DNA from 4 places in the Brachymonas moutaii (nom. illeg.) genome. Region 4 is predicted to be linked to each of the others. Evidence: predicted binding sites of a transcription regulator. Region 4 holds the regulator's gene; each other region holds the start of a gene.

Region 1 (3,205 bases), on a different contig from region 4:
TGTACAGGATTCGGCCGGATGCGCATGCCATGCGCCACAGGCTCACGGCGCGTCTTCAGTGCCCATCCCCCTCGGCACCAAGATGGCCATGGGGAATGCTGCATCACATGTTGCATGCCACAACATGCATGTGCTTTGAAAAGCCACCGTTAAAACGAAAAAAAGGGCCGAAGCCCTTTTTTCAACAATGTGCAGATTGTGTACTGCAATCTGCACATTCACATATGGAGCGGGAAACGAGACTCGAACTCGCGACCTCAACCTTGGCAAGGTTGCGCTCTACCAACTGAGCTATTCCCGCGCTGTGCTGAAGCATGAAGTATAGCGCAGTTTCGGCACGCTCGTCAAAAGATCTGCATTTTTTGCAGAACAGCGCCGTTTAGCCCGCTGTCTGGGTCGCGCCTGCCTGGGCTGCATCCTGGTGCACCACCAGCACCGACATGGGCGCATGCGACACTACACGCTGTGCCACGCTGCCAAGCATGAGCTTCTCGACGCCATGACGGCCATGAGACCCCATCACGATCAGATCGGCACCCAGCTTCTGGGCCTGGTCGATGATGCCCTTCCACACCGCATAGGCATCTACCGTCATGACATCTACGGCCAGCCCCTTGGCGGCGAACATGGCTTTCACCTGATCGAGCACTTCGGTTGCTTCCTTGGTGATGGCGCTCATGTACTGGGCCTGCCCAAAGGCGAAATCCGGGCCGGCGCTGGCAAAGGGATAGGGATCGAGCACATACACTGCCGTGACCTTGGAGCCCAGCGCCTTGGCCAGATCGGAAGTCTTTTCCACGGCAAGCGTGGAGGTACGGGAACCGTCAACCGGCAGAAGGATATGTTTGAACATGATTCGTCTTCCTCAAAAGAATGGTGAATGGTGCCGGTCATCCCTGGAGGCTGCTACCCGTCCGCCTCTCTGCGACGCTCCGTCTTCATCAGCTCAATGAAGGCCGGATGCCAACCCTGCCCCGAAGCTGCTGCGGGTCTGGATGACCACGCCTCGCCACTCCGAGGGACACCGAATGCAATGCAGGGAAAGTGTACTCTGCGCCATGCGGATTGATAAGCCACGCAGACAGTGCCTGATTCAGGTCAAGGTATGCAGCGCATGTGGCTATACACTGCATGCGCCTGTGCGCCGACACGCGCGCAGGGATCATCGAGTCATCAAGGCAGAGGCAATCATGAGCAAACTGGAGTGGAATGAGGATTTCGTGCTCGGCGTGGACGCCATGGATCAGACCCATGTCGAATTTGTCGACCTGCTCGCACGCGTCGAGGCTGCCGACGATGCCCACCTGCTGGAAGAATGGCAGCACCTCATCGATCACACGGATGTGCATTTCGACAACGAAAACCGGTGGATGCTGGCCACCCGGTTTGCTGCCAGCAACTGCCACACCACCCACCATGGCGCGGTGCTGGGCGTGATGCGCGAAGGCCTCGAATATGGCCGCAAGGGCCATCTCAAGGTGGTACGACAGATGGCAACCGAACTGGCAAACTGGTTTCCCCAGCATGCAGACACCATGGATGCAGCCCTGGCCCTGCATCTGCGGCGGGTGGGCTACGACCCTGTCACGGGTGCCATGACACATCCCGAAATGCTTCCTCACGACGTGATCCACGGCTGTGGCGGAGACACCTGCTCCGAAGACTCCCAGGATCAGGCCACCCAGCCCCCTGTCACTGCCTGAGCACGCATCCGGAGCCAGGAAAACATTCTTTCGCGGAGTTTCTTCTCTATTCCTCTGGCACGAGAAGGGTATGATCCGCGCCATGGATACTTCCTGGGAATGGTTGCCGGTTCTGCTCGCCCTTGGCATCGCACTGTCGATGCAGCCGTGGCGTCTGCTGCGTGATACAGAGCTGCTGAACCCCTTTCTAGGGAGCCTGGTCATTACCCCATGGCTGTGGGCACTCCCCCGGCTGCACACCATGCCGCTTCAGCTGCAGCTGACCGGCTCGTGCATGGTGCTTCTCATGCTTGGCTGGCCCTTGGCAGTGCCTGCCTTCTGCCTGATCGCCGTGCTTTCGGCATGGATAGGTCATGCCCCACCCCAGCTGATCATGGAAAACGCTTTCTGGCTGGGCATCCTCCCTGCCACCTTGGCCATGCTGCTGGGGGCCCTCATCCGCAGATTCATCGGCACGCACCTGTTCGTGTACATCCTCGGTCGCGGCTTCTTTGGCACAGTAGCCTGCGTGTTCGCTTCCAGTGTGCTGCATGAATGGGCCGGCATGTCCTTGCCCCACGTCGATCCAAGTCTCACCACCATTGCCCACTGGCTCATTGCCTGGGGGGATGGTTTCATGACAGGCATGCTGACCGCCATTTTTGTGGCCTTCCGCCCGGAATGGCTGGCCACCTGGTCGGATGGGCTGTATTTTCATCATCCCCATGATCCCCCTTCCGCCTGAATCCGGCTGCATCACGGATGTGCGGGGCGTGATCGCCGGACATCACACCCGCTCCGATCGGCCCACTGGCTGCAGCGTCGTGATGGTGCCGCAAGGAGCGGTGGCCGCAGTGGACGTGCGCGGCGCTGCACCAGGCACGCGCGAAACCGATCTGCTCAGATCCGGCAATCTCGTACAACGCATCCACGCCGTAGTGCTGAGCGGTGGCAGTGCATGGGGACTGGACACCGCCACGGGAGTCGTGGCCTGGATGGAAGAGCACGGGCTGGGCATGGAAACCGGCTTCGGCCACCTGCCCCTGGTGTCGGCTGCCGTGCTGTTCGATCTTCCGACAGGGAATGCCCGTATCCGCCCCACCGCGCAGGATGGCTATGCGGCCTGCACTGCGGCATCCCAGAAGCCCCTTGCACAGGGCAATGTCGGTGCGGGAACCGGCGCCACAGTGGGCAAGCTTTTCGGAAACGACTGTGCCATGAAAGGGGGCATAGGCTCCGCCAGCCTCACCTTGCACGGCATCACGGTCGGGGCACTCGTGGCCTGCAACGCCGTCGGCGATGTGCGTGATGCTGCAAATGGCCACCTCCTGGCCGGCAGCCGCAAAACGCCGGACAGCCTTGAACTGCGAGATTCGATGGCCAGTCTGGTGCAGGGCCAGTCACCGGCCACGGTGCTGCCTGGCACCAACACCACCATCGGCGTCATCGCCACCGATGCCCGGCTCAGCCGCGAACTGCTCCAGCGCCTGACCGTGGCCGGGCACGATGGTCTGGCCCGCTGC
Region 2 (3,205 bases), on a different contig from region 4:
GATGGCGGCCAGGGGCTGGTTGAGCTCGTGGGCGAGCGTGCCGGAGAGCTCACCGAGCATGGACAGGCGGGCCAGGTGGTCGGCCTGTTCCTGGCTCTGGCGCACGCGCTCCTCCAGGGCCTTGCGTGCGTCGAGGGCATGGCGCAGGGCGGCTGTGCGCAGGTGGATGAGGTGTTCGACATGGACGGTGTAGAGAATCCAGCCGCACACCAGCGCGAGCAGGGCAGCAAGCCAGGGCCAGTAGCGGCGAGCGAGGCTCAGCAGGGTGGGTTCCGGCAGGCGCGCATAGGGGCCGATGTGCAGGGTGCGGAACAGTTCATGCACCGACTGGTAATCGGAGGGGACGGTGAAGCTGAGTCCGTCGCGGGGGGCTTCCATGCCGAGCAGGCTGGCAGTGACGGCGCGCGCCAGGGGCTGGGGTGTGCTGCGCAGGGTGGCGATGGGCCAGTCCGGGTACAGCGGGGTGGAGGTGGCGCAGTGCGAGCCCGGCAGGGTCTGTGGGGCGACCACGCGCAGGCGGCTCTGCCACTCGGGGTGGGATTCGAGCAGGCAGGTGCGCAGCACGCCGGCATCGGCGCGGCCGCTCAGCACGGCTTCGGCCACGCGCTCCATGGGCAGGCCGGTGGACAGGAGGGTGTCCTCCTCGGACAGGGTGATGTCCAGTGGCTGGAGCGCTCCGGCCAGGATCTGGTAGCCCGAGAAGGCTTCGGTGCCGACGATGGCGACGGTGAGATGGCGCAGGTCTTCGAGCCGCTGCAGGCCCCGGGCCTCCCGGCGGACCACGACAGCGGAGCCGATGGTGCCGGTGCGGGGACTGGGGGAGGCGCTGCCGCGCGAGGTGTCGAGCGTGAGCAGGCGGGTGACGCCGTAGCTGCTTTCGAGCTCCACGTACTGACCTGGGTTGGTGAGCACGAACTGCAGCGTGCCGGCGCGGACGGCACGGGTCAGGCCCTCGTGGTCCAAGGGCAGCAGCACGAAGTGATAACGGGGCAGGGCATGGTTCAGGTAGCGTGCCACCGGGCTCCAGTCCTGTGGGGGCTCGCTGCGCGTGAAGGCCAGCACACCGATGCGTACCTCGGGGCGCTGCTCGGTCGGCGCGGAAGCCGGGACCGCCGCCTGCGCCAGGCACCCCGTGAGGACGAGCAGAGCCGCCACGCCCAGGCGCTGCCATGCGAGGGGCACAGGATGCGGATCGCACCGGAGCGACAGAAGCCAGGCCATGCAGCAGCCAAAAAGAAGGGGGAGCATGAAGGCGATTCTAGGAGGAGGGGCGCTGCTGGCGCCGTTCCCTGTGCCGCTGGCAGGGGCAAAAGGGCGGCGCAGGCGGAGGACGCGGGTTTGATCTGGCGCAACAAGCATGTCGATACTGCGGCGGAATAGGGAAAACCGTCTATTCCGATGGGAACTAGCGCAGATGCGGCAGGGGCAGGGAGATTCCTACAGTCGGGGCAAGGTTTTGAACACGACGGAGGATCTTTCATGCACCAGCTCACCCCAGACCATGCCGCGGAATGCGTGCCGCGCGGCGAGGAGAATGCGCGCGTGGCCTCGCGCCGCAGCTTTCTGCGCGGCATTCCGGTGGTGACGGCGGCCGCCGTGGCAGCTCCCGCCCTGCAGGCTGCGCCCACGGCCAGGCACCACTGGGCCATGCTGGTCGATGTGCGCAAGTGCATCGGCTGTCAGGCGTGTACCGTGGCCTGCATCCAGGAGAACGTGGTGCCGGAGGGCAGCTTTCGCACCATCGTGTCGACCTACAGCGTGAAGCTCACCGATGCCCCGGCGCGGCAGCCGGCCGGCACCTATGTGCTGCCGCGCCTGTGCAACCACTGCGAGAACCCACCCTGCATTCCGGTGTGTCCGGTGGGGGCGACCTACAAGCGCCCGGACGGCATCGTGGTGGTCAACAGCGACCGCTGCGTGGGCTGTGCCTACTGCGTGCAGGCCTGCCCGTACGACGCGCGCTTCATCAACCACGACACCAACAAGGCCGACAAGTGCACGTTCTGTGTGCACCGCGTCGAGGCAGGGCTGCTGCCGGCCTGTGTGGAAACCTGTGTAGGCGGGGCACGCATGTTCGGCGATCTCAATGACGCTCATGGCGAACTGCGTCGCACGCTCGATGCCAACCGGGATCGCCTCAAGGTGCTCAAGCCCGAGATGGAAACCCACCCGCAGGTGTTCTACATCGGGCTCGATGAGCGGTTCGAGGGCAAGGTCGAGGGCGAGGGCACGCTGTGGAAGCCCCGCGCCCACGCGTGAGAACGAGGAGATGTCGAGATGAACACGATCGTCGAAACCGTCAACGTGACGCGCGCAGTGGCATGGCTGCCCTGGGCGGTGCAATATTTCTTTCTGATCGGGCTGTCGTATGGGGCCTATCTCTTGTCCCTGCCGGGGGTGGCTTTCCGCCGGCCGGGCTGGCAGGTGCCTTCGCGGCTGGCGCTGCTGGCTGCGCTGGTCTGCGGGCTGTGTGCGCCGGTGGCCCTGCTCTCGGACCTGCACCAGCCGGGGCGGTTCTGGCATTTTTACGCCTATTTCACGCCTTCCTCGTGGATGTCGTGGGGGTCGTTCTTCATTCCGGTCTATCTCATGGGGCTGCTGCTCTACGCATGGCTGGCGTTCCGGCCGCTGCTGCAGCAGCACGCCGACGCCCGGGGCCGGTTTGCCTGGGCTGCCCGCTGGCTGGCAGTGGGCGGACATGAAAGCCGTGGCCCGCTGCTCATGGCGGCGCTGCTGACCCTGGTGGGTGCGGTGCTGGTGGCGGTGTATACGGGAGCGGAAGTGATGGCCGTGCGGGCACGGCCCCTGTGGCACACGCCGCTGCTGCCGGTGCAGTTCTTCCTCACGGCCGTGGCGGGGGCGCTGGGGCTCGTGATGCTGCTCAACCGCTTTGGGCCGTCCCGACACGATGCTGCTCTCAACCGGCGCATGGCATGGGGCGTGGCCTGGCTACTGCTGGCTTCGCTGGGGGTGGGACTGGTGTGGCTGGTGCTGGGCATGACGGGGCTGTCTGCCAACGATGCCGAGGCGCTGCGAGAGGTTGGGCCATCGCAGAACTGGCAGACCGTGGCGATCTGGGCAGTGGGTGCCACGGGGCTGGCCTGGTGGCTGGGGTGGAAGCATCCCGATGCCAGCCTGCTCATCGGGCTGCTGGCCCTGCATTCGGCCTGGATGGTGCGCTGGGCCATCTTCATCGGAGGCCAGG
Region 3 (3,205 bases), on a different contig from region 4:
CACGGTCATCATGAAGAAGGGAATCGGCTCCAGTGCGGAGAAGATCGAGCCCCACACCTTCCAGAAGGGCGGCATGCCGGTCCAGTAGTAGTGGTGGCCGGTTCCGATCAGGCCGGAGATCAGCGTCATGGCCACGATCAGGTAGAGCCACTTCTCGATCACTTCACGGTCCACGCCCGTGACCTTGACCAGCACAAAGGCCAGCATCGCGCCCATGATGAGCTCCCACACGCCCTCGACCCAGAGGTGCACGACCCACCACCAGTAGAACTTCTCGCGCGGCACGCTGTCCGGGTTGTAGAACGCGAACAGGAACATCAGCGCCAGCCCCCACAGACCGATCATCATCACCATGCTGATGGCCGTCTTGCGGCCCTTGAGCATGGTCATGCTCAGGTTGAACAGAAAGGCGAGCGCCACCACCACAATGCCCACCTTGGTGATGAGCGGCTGCTCGATGTAGCCCCGGCCCATGGTCGGCAGCAGGTCGTTGCCCGTCAGGCGCGCCAGCTCGGCATAGGGCACGGTCAGATAGCCCACGATGGTGAGCGCACCGGCCGCCAGGAAGATCCAGAACATGATCAGCGCAAGCCGGGGGCTGTAGAGCTCGTGCTCGCACTCCTCGGGGATCAGGTAGTAGCCCGCCCCCATGAAGCCGAACAGCAGCCACACGATGAGCAGGTTGGTGTGCACCATGCGGGCCACGTTGAACGGAATGTACGGGAACAGGAAGTCGCCGATCACGTACTGCAGGCCAATCGTGAGGCCGAAGCAGATCTGCCCCACGAACAGGGCAATGGCGGCGATGAAATAGGGCTTGGCCACCGCTTGCGACGCATAGCGCAGCTTGGCCGGCTCCGGTGCCAGATCGGCCGGCGCCACGGGCGCCAGCCCCTCTGCATCCACCGGCAGGGCAATGTGAGTCATGAAATTCTCCTTGGAATGTGAACGTTGCGGTGCATGCGGGGGCAATCAGCCTTCCTTGTTCGGCGGCCAGTTGTTGGTGCGGATGCCCGAGGTGTACTTGAAGAACGCCACGAGATCGTCGAGCTGCTGGTCTGTGAAGTGGAAGTTGGGCATCTGGCGGCGGCCCGGCGCATGCGTGGGCTGTGCCTTGATCCAGACCTTGATGAAATCCGGGCCGCGGCGCGTGTAGACATTGCCCAGCTCCGGCGCGAAATACGCCCCTTCACCCAGCAGGGTGTGGCAGCCGGCGCAGTCGTTCACCTCCCAGAGCTTCTTGCCCCGGATGGCCTGCGCGGTGAGGTTTTCGTGGTTGTCGTACTTGGGAAAATCCTGTTCCGTCTGGAACGTGAGCGCCAGAAAGAGCAGGATGAAGAACAATGAACCGCCGTAGAAAATATTACGGGCGGTCGACTTGGTAAAACTTGCTGCCATGTCGCCATCCTTTGATGAGTAATGAGGAAACAAACCGGGTGTAACTGTATGTTTGGCCCGGGCAGTCCGGCATTGACGGCAGTCAACCAAAAAAAGCCGCCGCAATTTGTACACTGTCACCCTCGGAAACCCCCACATGCCCCGCGTTCCCCGCAAGGCTCCGGGAATGCCCTCCTCTCGACCCATCCTGTGACCTGCCCGATGACCTCCGTTCCGCACGCCCACGCACCCTCCGTCCCCTCTGCGGCACAGCCCCCTGCCGTGCCGGCCGTCTCGCTCGTGGGAGCCGGCCCCGGCGATCCGGAGCTGCTCACGCTGCGCGCGCTGCGCCGCATCGAGACGGCCGACGTGGTGCTGTACGACCTGCTGGTCTCGCAGGCCATCCTCGACCTGATTCCGCCCCGCGCCGAACGCATCTGCGTGGGCAAGCGCGCCAGCCGCCACACCCTGCCGCAGGAGGACACCAACCGGCTGATCGTGCAGAAGGCCCAGGACGGGCTGCGGGTGGTGCGCCTCAAGGGGGGCGACCCCTTCATGTTCGGCCGTGGGGGCGAGGAAATGCAGGAACTGGCCCGCGCGGGCATCGCCTGCGAAGTCGTGCCCGGCATCACGGCCGCCATGGGCGCTGCCGCCTGCACCGGCATTCCGCTCACCCACCGCGACCACACACAGATGGTGAGCTTCGTCACCGGCCACCGCAAACAGGACAGCTCCACGCTCGACTGGGTGGAACACCTCGATCCGGCCTCGACCCTGGTGGTCTACATGGGGCTGGGCGAATCCCCCCGCATCGTGCAGGACCTGATGGCCCACGGCTTCTCCGGCGACACGCCGCTCGCCGTGGTGGCCAGCGCCACCCTGCCACAGCAGCAGGTGGGGCTCGCCACGCTCGCCACCCTGGAAGCCATGCTGGCCAAGAGCACCCTGACCTCCCCCGCGCTGCTCATCATCGGCAGCGTGGTCACCCTGCACACCACGCTGTACCCCCTCATCCGCCAGGCCCGGGCCCAGCTGGACCTGCCGACGGCGTAAGCGCAAAGCCACTTTCCTGCAGTACGCTGAGTTCTGAAAGCTCGTTCCTTGGAGTACCTCGGCCGAGTCATCGGAATTGGCGATCCTAAATCAGTCGCCCAACGTTGCGGCTCAAGATGTTTGGAGAAATAAACCATGCAAAAAGGGAAAAAGGGCAGCAGGGTACGGCACGCCACCAAAACCGAGTGGGGTGTTGGTCAACTGCTTGAAGATGCCAACAGCCAAGACTTTCATATCTTTTTTGAAGGGGCAGGAGAGAAGCACTTGGACCCCACCGCAGCAGACAAGCTAATCTGGGTGAGCGGAGCAGAAGCAGAAAGTGCACTGCTAGATAACATGCATCTACCAGCGGACGGCCAATCCTACCCAATATGCACCATCGCCGAAGCCAAGGAGAGGTTGTTGGAAATTTATCCGGGGGGGCTTCATGGTCAAAAGATGAAGGACCATGAACGGGACTACAAGGACCGATTGTCTGCACTGGCTCGCCAATGGTATTCGCCTGACTGCTTGCGGTCTGCGCTGACCGAGGGTCGCTATACCGACGTGGTGCAACTGGCTTATCAGTTGGTCAAATGCAGCGAAAATAACCTGCCCGCTTCCTTTGAGAAGATGGCCTTTGCCAATGCCGTCAAAAAACACTCAAGACCGAAGGCATTCGCGGAAGCCTTTTGTGCATGGGTGTTGCCAGAACGACCGAGTCAAGCCGCATTTGATGCCTTTGCCAAAGAGCTGAATCACATGGGGTGCGCCAAATGGCCGCTGCTGACAATCT
Region 4 (3,205 bases):
CGAACACCATGGCCACGCCGCGAACGAAATACCAGCCCTGATCCGTCACCTGCAGACGCTGTGCATCCACCTCGACCATCCCTTCTCCCTGCAGCCGTTTCAGATCTTCCAGCTCGCGGGCGAAATACTGACGGAAATCGATCATGTATGCGAGATTGATGGTTTCGTACTCCACCTCTCCCTGACACATGATGGCCATGATCACCGTGCGGCGGATCAGGTCGTCGCGCGTCAGCGCCAGCCCGCGCACCACGGGGAAATGCCCACGATCCAGACAGTCGTAGTACTCCTCTAGTGTCTTGGCATTCTGGCTGTAGGTCGAACCGATGCGCCCGATGGCCGACACCCCCAGCCCGATGAGGTCGCAGTCAGGCTGCGTGCTGTAGCCCTGGAAATTGCGATGCAGGCTGCCCTGACGCTTGGACACTGCAAGCGCGTCATCCGGCAGGGCAAAGTGATCCATGCCCACATACACATAGCCCGCCTGGCTGAAGGCCTGCAGCGACTGCGACAGCATCTGGATCTTCTCGCCGCCACTGGGCAGCGTATAGGCGTCGATGCGCCGCTGGGGCTTGAAGCGCTCCGGCAGATGCGCGTAGGCATAGAGTGCGATGCGGTCGGGCCGCAGCGTGCACACCTGCTCCAGCGTGCGCGCAAAGGATGCAGCCGTCTGCTGCGGCAGGCCATAGATCAGATCCACATTCACCGATTCAAACCCGATCTTGCGGGCAGCCTCGACGAGCGCGAACACCTGCGATGCCGGCTGAATGCGGTGCACCGCCTTCTGCACCTCGGGGTCGAAGTCCTGTACCCCGAAGCTCAGTCGGTTGAAACCGAGCCGAGCCAGCGTGCGCAGTCGCGTTTCGTCGACCGTGCGGGGATCCACCTCGATCGAATACTCACCGCCCGGCACCAGCGTGAATGCGCCCCGGATCATGCCCATGAGCTCCGTGAGCTCGGCGTCGTTCAGGAAAGTGGGCGTGCCGCCTCCAAAGTGCAGCTGCGACACCGTCTGTCCGCGTCCCAGCCGTCCCACATGCAGATCGATCTCGCGCTGCAGATAGCGCAGATACTCGGCACCCCGCTCATGGTGCTTGGTGATGATCTTGTTGCAGGCGCAGTAGTAACACAGCGACTCACAGAACGGCACATGCACGTACAGCGACAGCGGGAGCACCTGCCCCGCGCGGCCATTGCTGCGCTGCTCGAGCGCTGCCACATAGTCGTTCTCGCCAAAGGCTTCGACAAAACGGTCGGCCGTGGGGTAAGAGGTGTAGCGTGGACCGGCAATGTCATACCGTGCCAGCAATTCGGGGGTGATGTGGGAAAGTGCCTGACTGCTCATGTTCCGTGCATTGTAAGATCGTCGACCCGGCTCCCGGCAGTTCTCTCCCATGCGACCATGACGGCGCATGGCCATGCCCTGCGGATTCCGGCCTCTGCTGCGTGCATGCCCCTTGCTCCTGCCGCTCCAGGCCGCAGAAATGGACATGGCCTCGGGGACATACATCCCCTTTCGGCTGCAGGACTTTTCATCTCTCTAATGTGCCCATCCTCCCGCAGGACCACATTGACTTGCATCAACGGCAAGTTGCCCCATGCGATAATGGTTCTCACCTGTGTGCAACCCAATCCCCATCGGGGCAGCGTTCTTTCTTCTGTCCCTCGCTTTTCCACCATGCCCACCCATTCGCTGGCCCAAGGCTACAAGGTAGCCTGCTCGAACTGCAATCTGCGTGAACTGTGCATGCCCATGGGACTGACGCCCTCCGAGCTGGAGTACATCGACGACGTGGTAGCCACACGGCGCAAGATCAAGCGGGGGCAGGCACTCTTCAATGCCGGAGAAACCTTTGCCGCCCTCTTTGCCGTGCGCACGGGGGTGTTCAAGACGACCATCACCACCCAGGATGGACGCGACCAGGTCACTGGCTTCCAGATGGCCGGCGAGATCATCGGCCTTGATGGCATCGTGCAGGATGCCCATACCTGCAATGCCATAGCCCTCGAAGACGCCGAAGTGTGTGTCATGCCATTCGAGCGGTTTGAAGCCCTGGCCCGCCAGGTCCCGGCCCTGCAGAGCCATCTCCACAAGATCATGAGCCGCGAAATCGTGCGCGACCATGGCGTGATGCTGCTGCTCGGCAGCATGCGGGCCGAGGAACGTCTGGCAGCCTTCCTGCTCAACCTGGTGCAGCGCATGCATGCACGGGGGTTCTCCCAGTCCGAGATCATCCTGCGCATGACGCGCGAGGAGATCGGGAGCTACCTGGGACTCAAGCTCGAAACCGTGAGCCGCATGTTCTCCCGCTTTGCAGAGGAAGGCATCGTCGAGGTCAGGCAGCGCCACGTCCGCATTCTCGACATCGAGGCCCTGCAGCGTCTGGTCAACCAGCACACGCACACGGAAGACTGAGCGCAACGTCCCTGCACCAGACGGCGCCTGCACACTCTCGCCACTCCGATCCCCTGGCAGATCCCTGCTCCAGAAACAGGACAGCCGGCTTAAGGCCGGCTGCTGTCATGGAGCAGACAGGGCAACCTCTGCCCCGTCAGTGGTCATCCACCGGAACCCCAGTGGCTGCATGGTTGCGCGCCTTTTCGGCAGGAGCATAGTTCACCCCCTTTGCACGTACCATCTGATCGGTGTTGGGCTCATCTTCCGATCGCGTCAGAACCTGCTCGGGGGCCTGCATGATGAAATACCAGGTCACGAGACAGGCCAGTACCACCGACAGAGGCCCCCCCACGACCATCCAGACCACGGGGTATTTCCACCAGGGACGCCCGTCCTCGGGATGGGCCTTGGACAGGCCCGGCAGTGTGGTATTTGCTTCCATGCGTACAACTCCTTTGCGAAGGCGAGAGCCCTCGAACCGCAGGGCTCTCACTATATCGCACGAACTTACTTGGGTACAGAGAAAGCGCCCTTTTCGGTCACCGAGACATCGGTGCCAGCCTGCTCGATCTGGAAGTTGATCGCATGCGATCCTGGTTCCAGCGTGCCGTAGGGCACCCGCACGCTCACGGCCTTCTGCTCCACCTGAGCGGGACCGATGGTCACGGTCGAGCCCTCGACCACTTCCGCCCCCGTCACTCCCTCGACAGAAATGTTGTAGGTCTGCGCATTCTCGGTCGTGTTCATGATGCGCACCAGATAGGTGTTCTCGATCTTGTTGCCAGCCACGATACGGGACATGACTCC

Evidence for each region. Region 4 encodes FNR, which switches genes on or off when oxygen is low (the NO sensors DNR and NnrR bind a similar motif). Its sites were predicted from a motif close to TTGATNNNNATCAA; they were not measured.
Region 1: the regulator FNR is predicted to act here: its motif matches at 1,089-1,102, upstream of ACP2WS_RS02855 (hemerythrin domain-containing protein).
Region 2: the regulator FNR is predicted to act here: its motif matches at 1,339-1,352, upstream of dsrO (sulfate reduction electron transfer complex DsrMKJOP subunit DsrO).
Region 3: the regulator FNR is predicted to act here: its motif matches at 1,471-1,484, upstream of cobA (uroporphyrinogen-III C-methyltransferase).

What each region holds. Positions count from the first base shown of each region.
Region 1 covers NZ_JBNGEN010000001.1:633,749-636,953, forward strand. Annotated here, with positions in the region: tRNA gene ACP2WS_RS02845 (tRNA-Gly) at 226-301, opposite strand; gene ACP2WS_RS02850 (universal stress protein) at 380-853, opposite strand; gene ACP2WS_RS02855 (hemerythrin domain-containing protein) at 1,191-1,703, shown strand; gene ACP2WS_RS02860 (energy-coupling factor ABC transporter permease) at 1,786-2,427, shown strand; gene ACP2WS_RS02865 (P1 family peptidase) at 2,408-3,205, shown strand, end outside.
Region 2 covers NZ_JBNGEN010000001.1:779,961-783,165, reverse strand. Annotated here, with positions in the region: gene ACP2WS_RS03570 (sensor histidine kinase) at 1-1,221, opposite strand, end outside; gene dsrO (sulfate reduction electron transfer complex DsrMKJOP subunit DsrO) at 1,480-2,259, shown strand; gene nrfD (NrfD/PsrC family molybdoenzyme membrane anchor subunit) at 2,278-3,205, shown strand, end outside.
Region 3 covers NZ_JBNGEN010000002.1:273,835-277,039, forward strand. Annotated here, with positions in the region: gene ACP2WS_RS04935 (cbb3-type cytochrome c oxidase subunit I) at 1-927, opposite strand, end outside; gene ACP2WS_RS04940 (c-type cytochrome) at 973-1,398, opposite strand; gene cobA (uroporphyrinogen-III C-methyltransferase) at 1,600-2,430, shown strand; gene ACP2WS_RS04950 (DUF3553 domain-containing protein) at 2,566-3,205, shown strand, end outside.
Region 4 covers NZ_JBNGEN010000005.1:131,454-134,658, reverse strand. Annotated here, with positions in the region: gene hemN (oxygen-independent coproporphyrinogen III oxidase) at 1-1,345, opposite strand, end outside; gene fnr (fumarate/nitrate reduction transcriptional regulator Fnr) at 1,679-2,416, shown strand; gene ACP2WS_RS07585 (nitrogen fixation protein FixH) at 2,553-2,840, opposite strand; gene ccoG (cytochrome c oxidase accessory protein CcoG) at 2,906-3,205, opposite strand, start outside.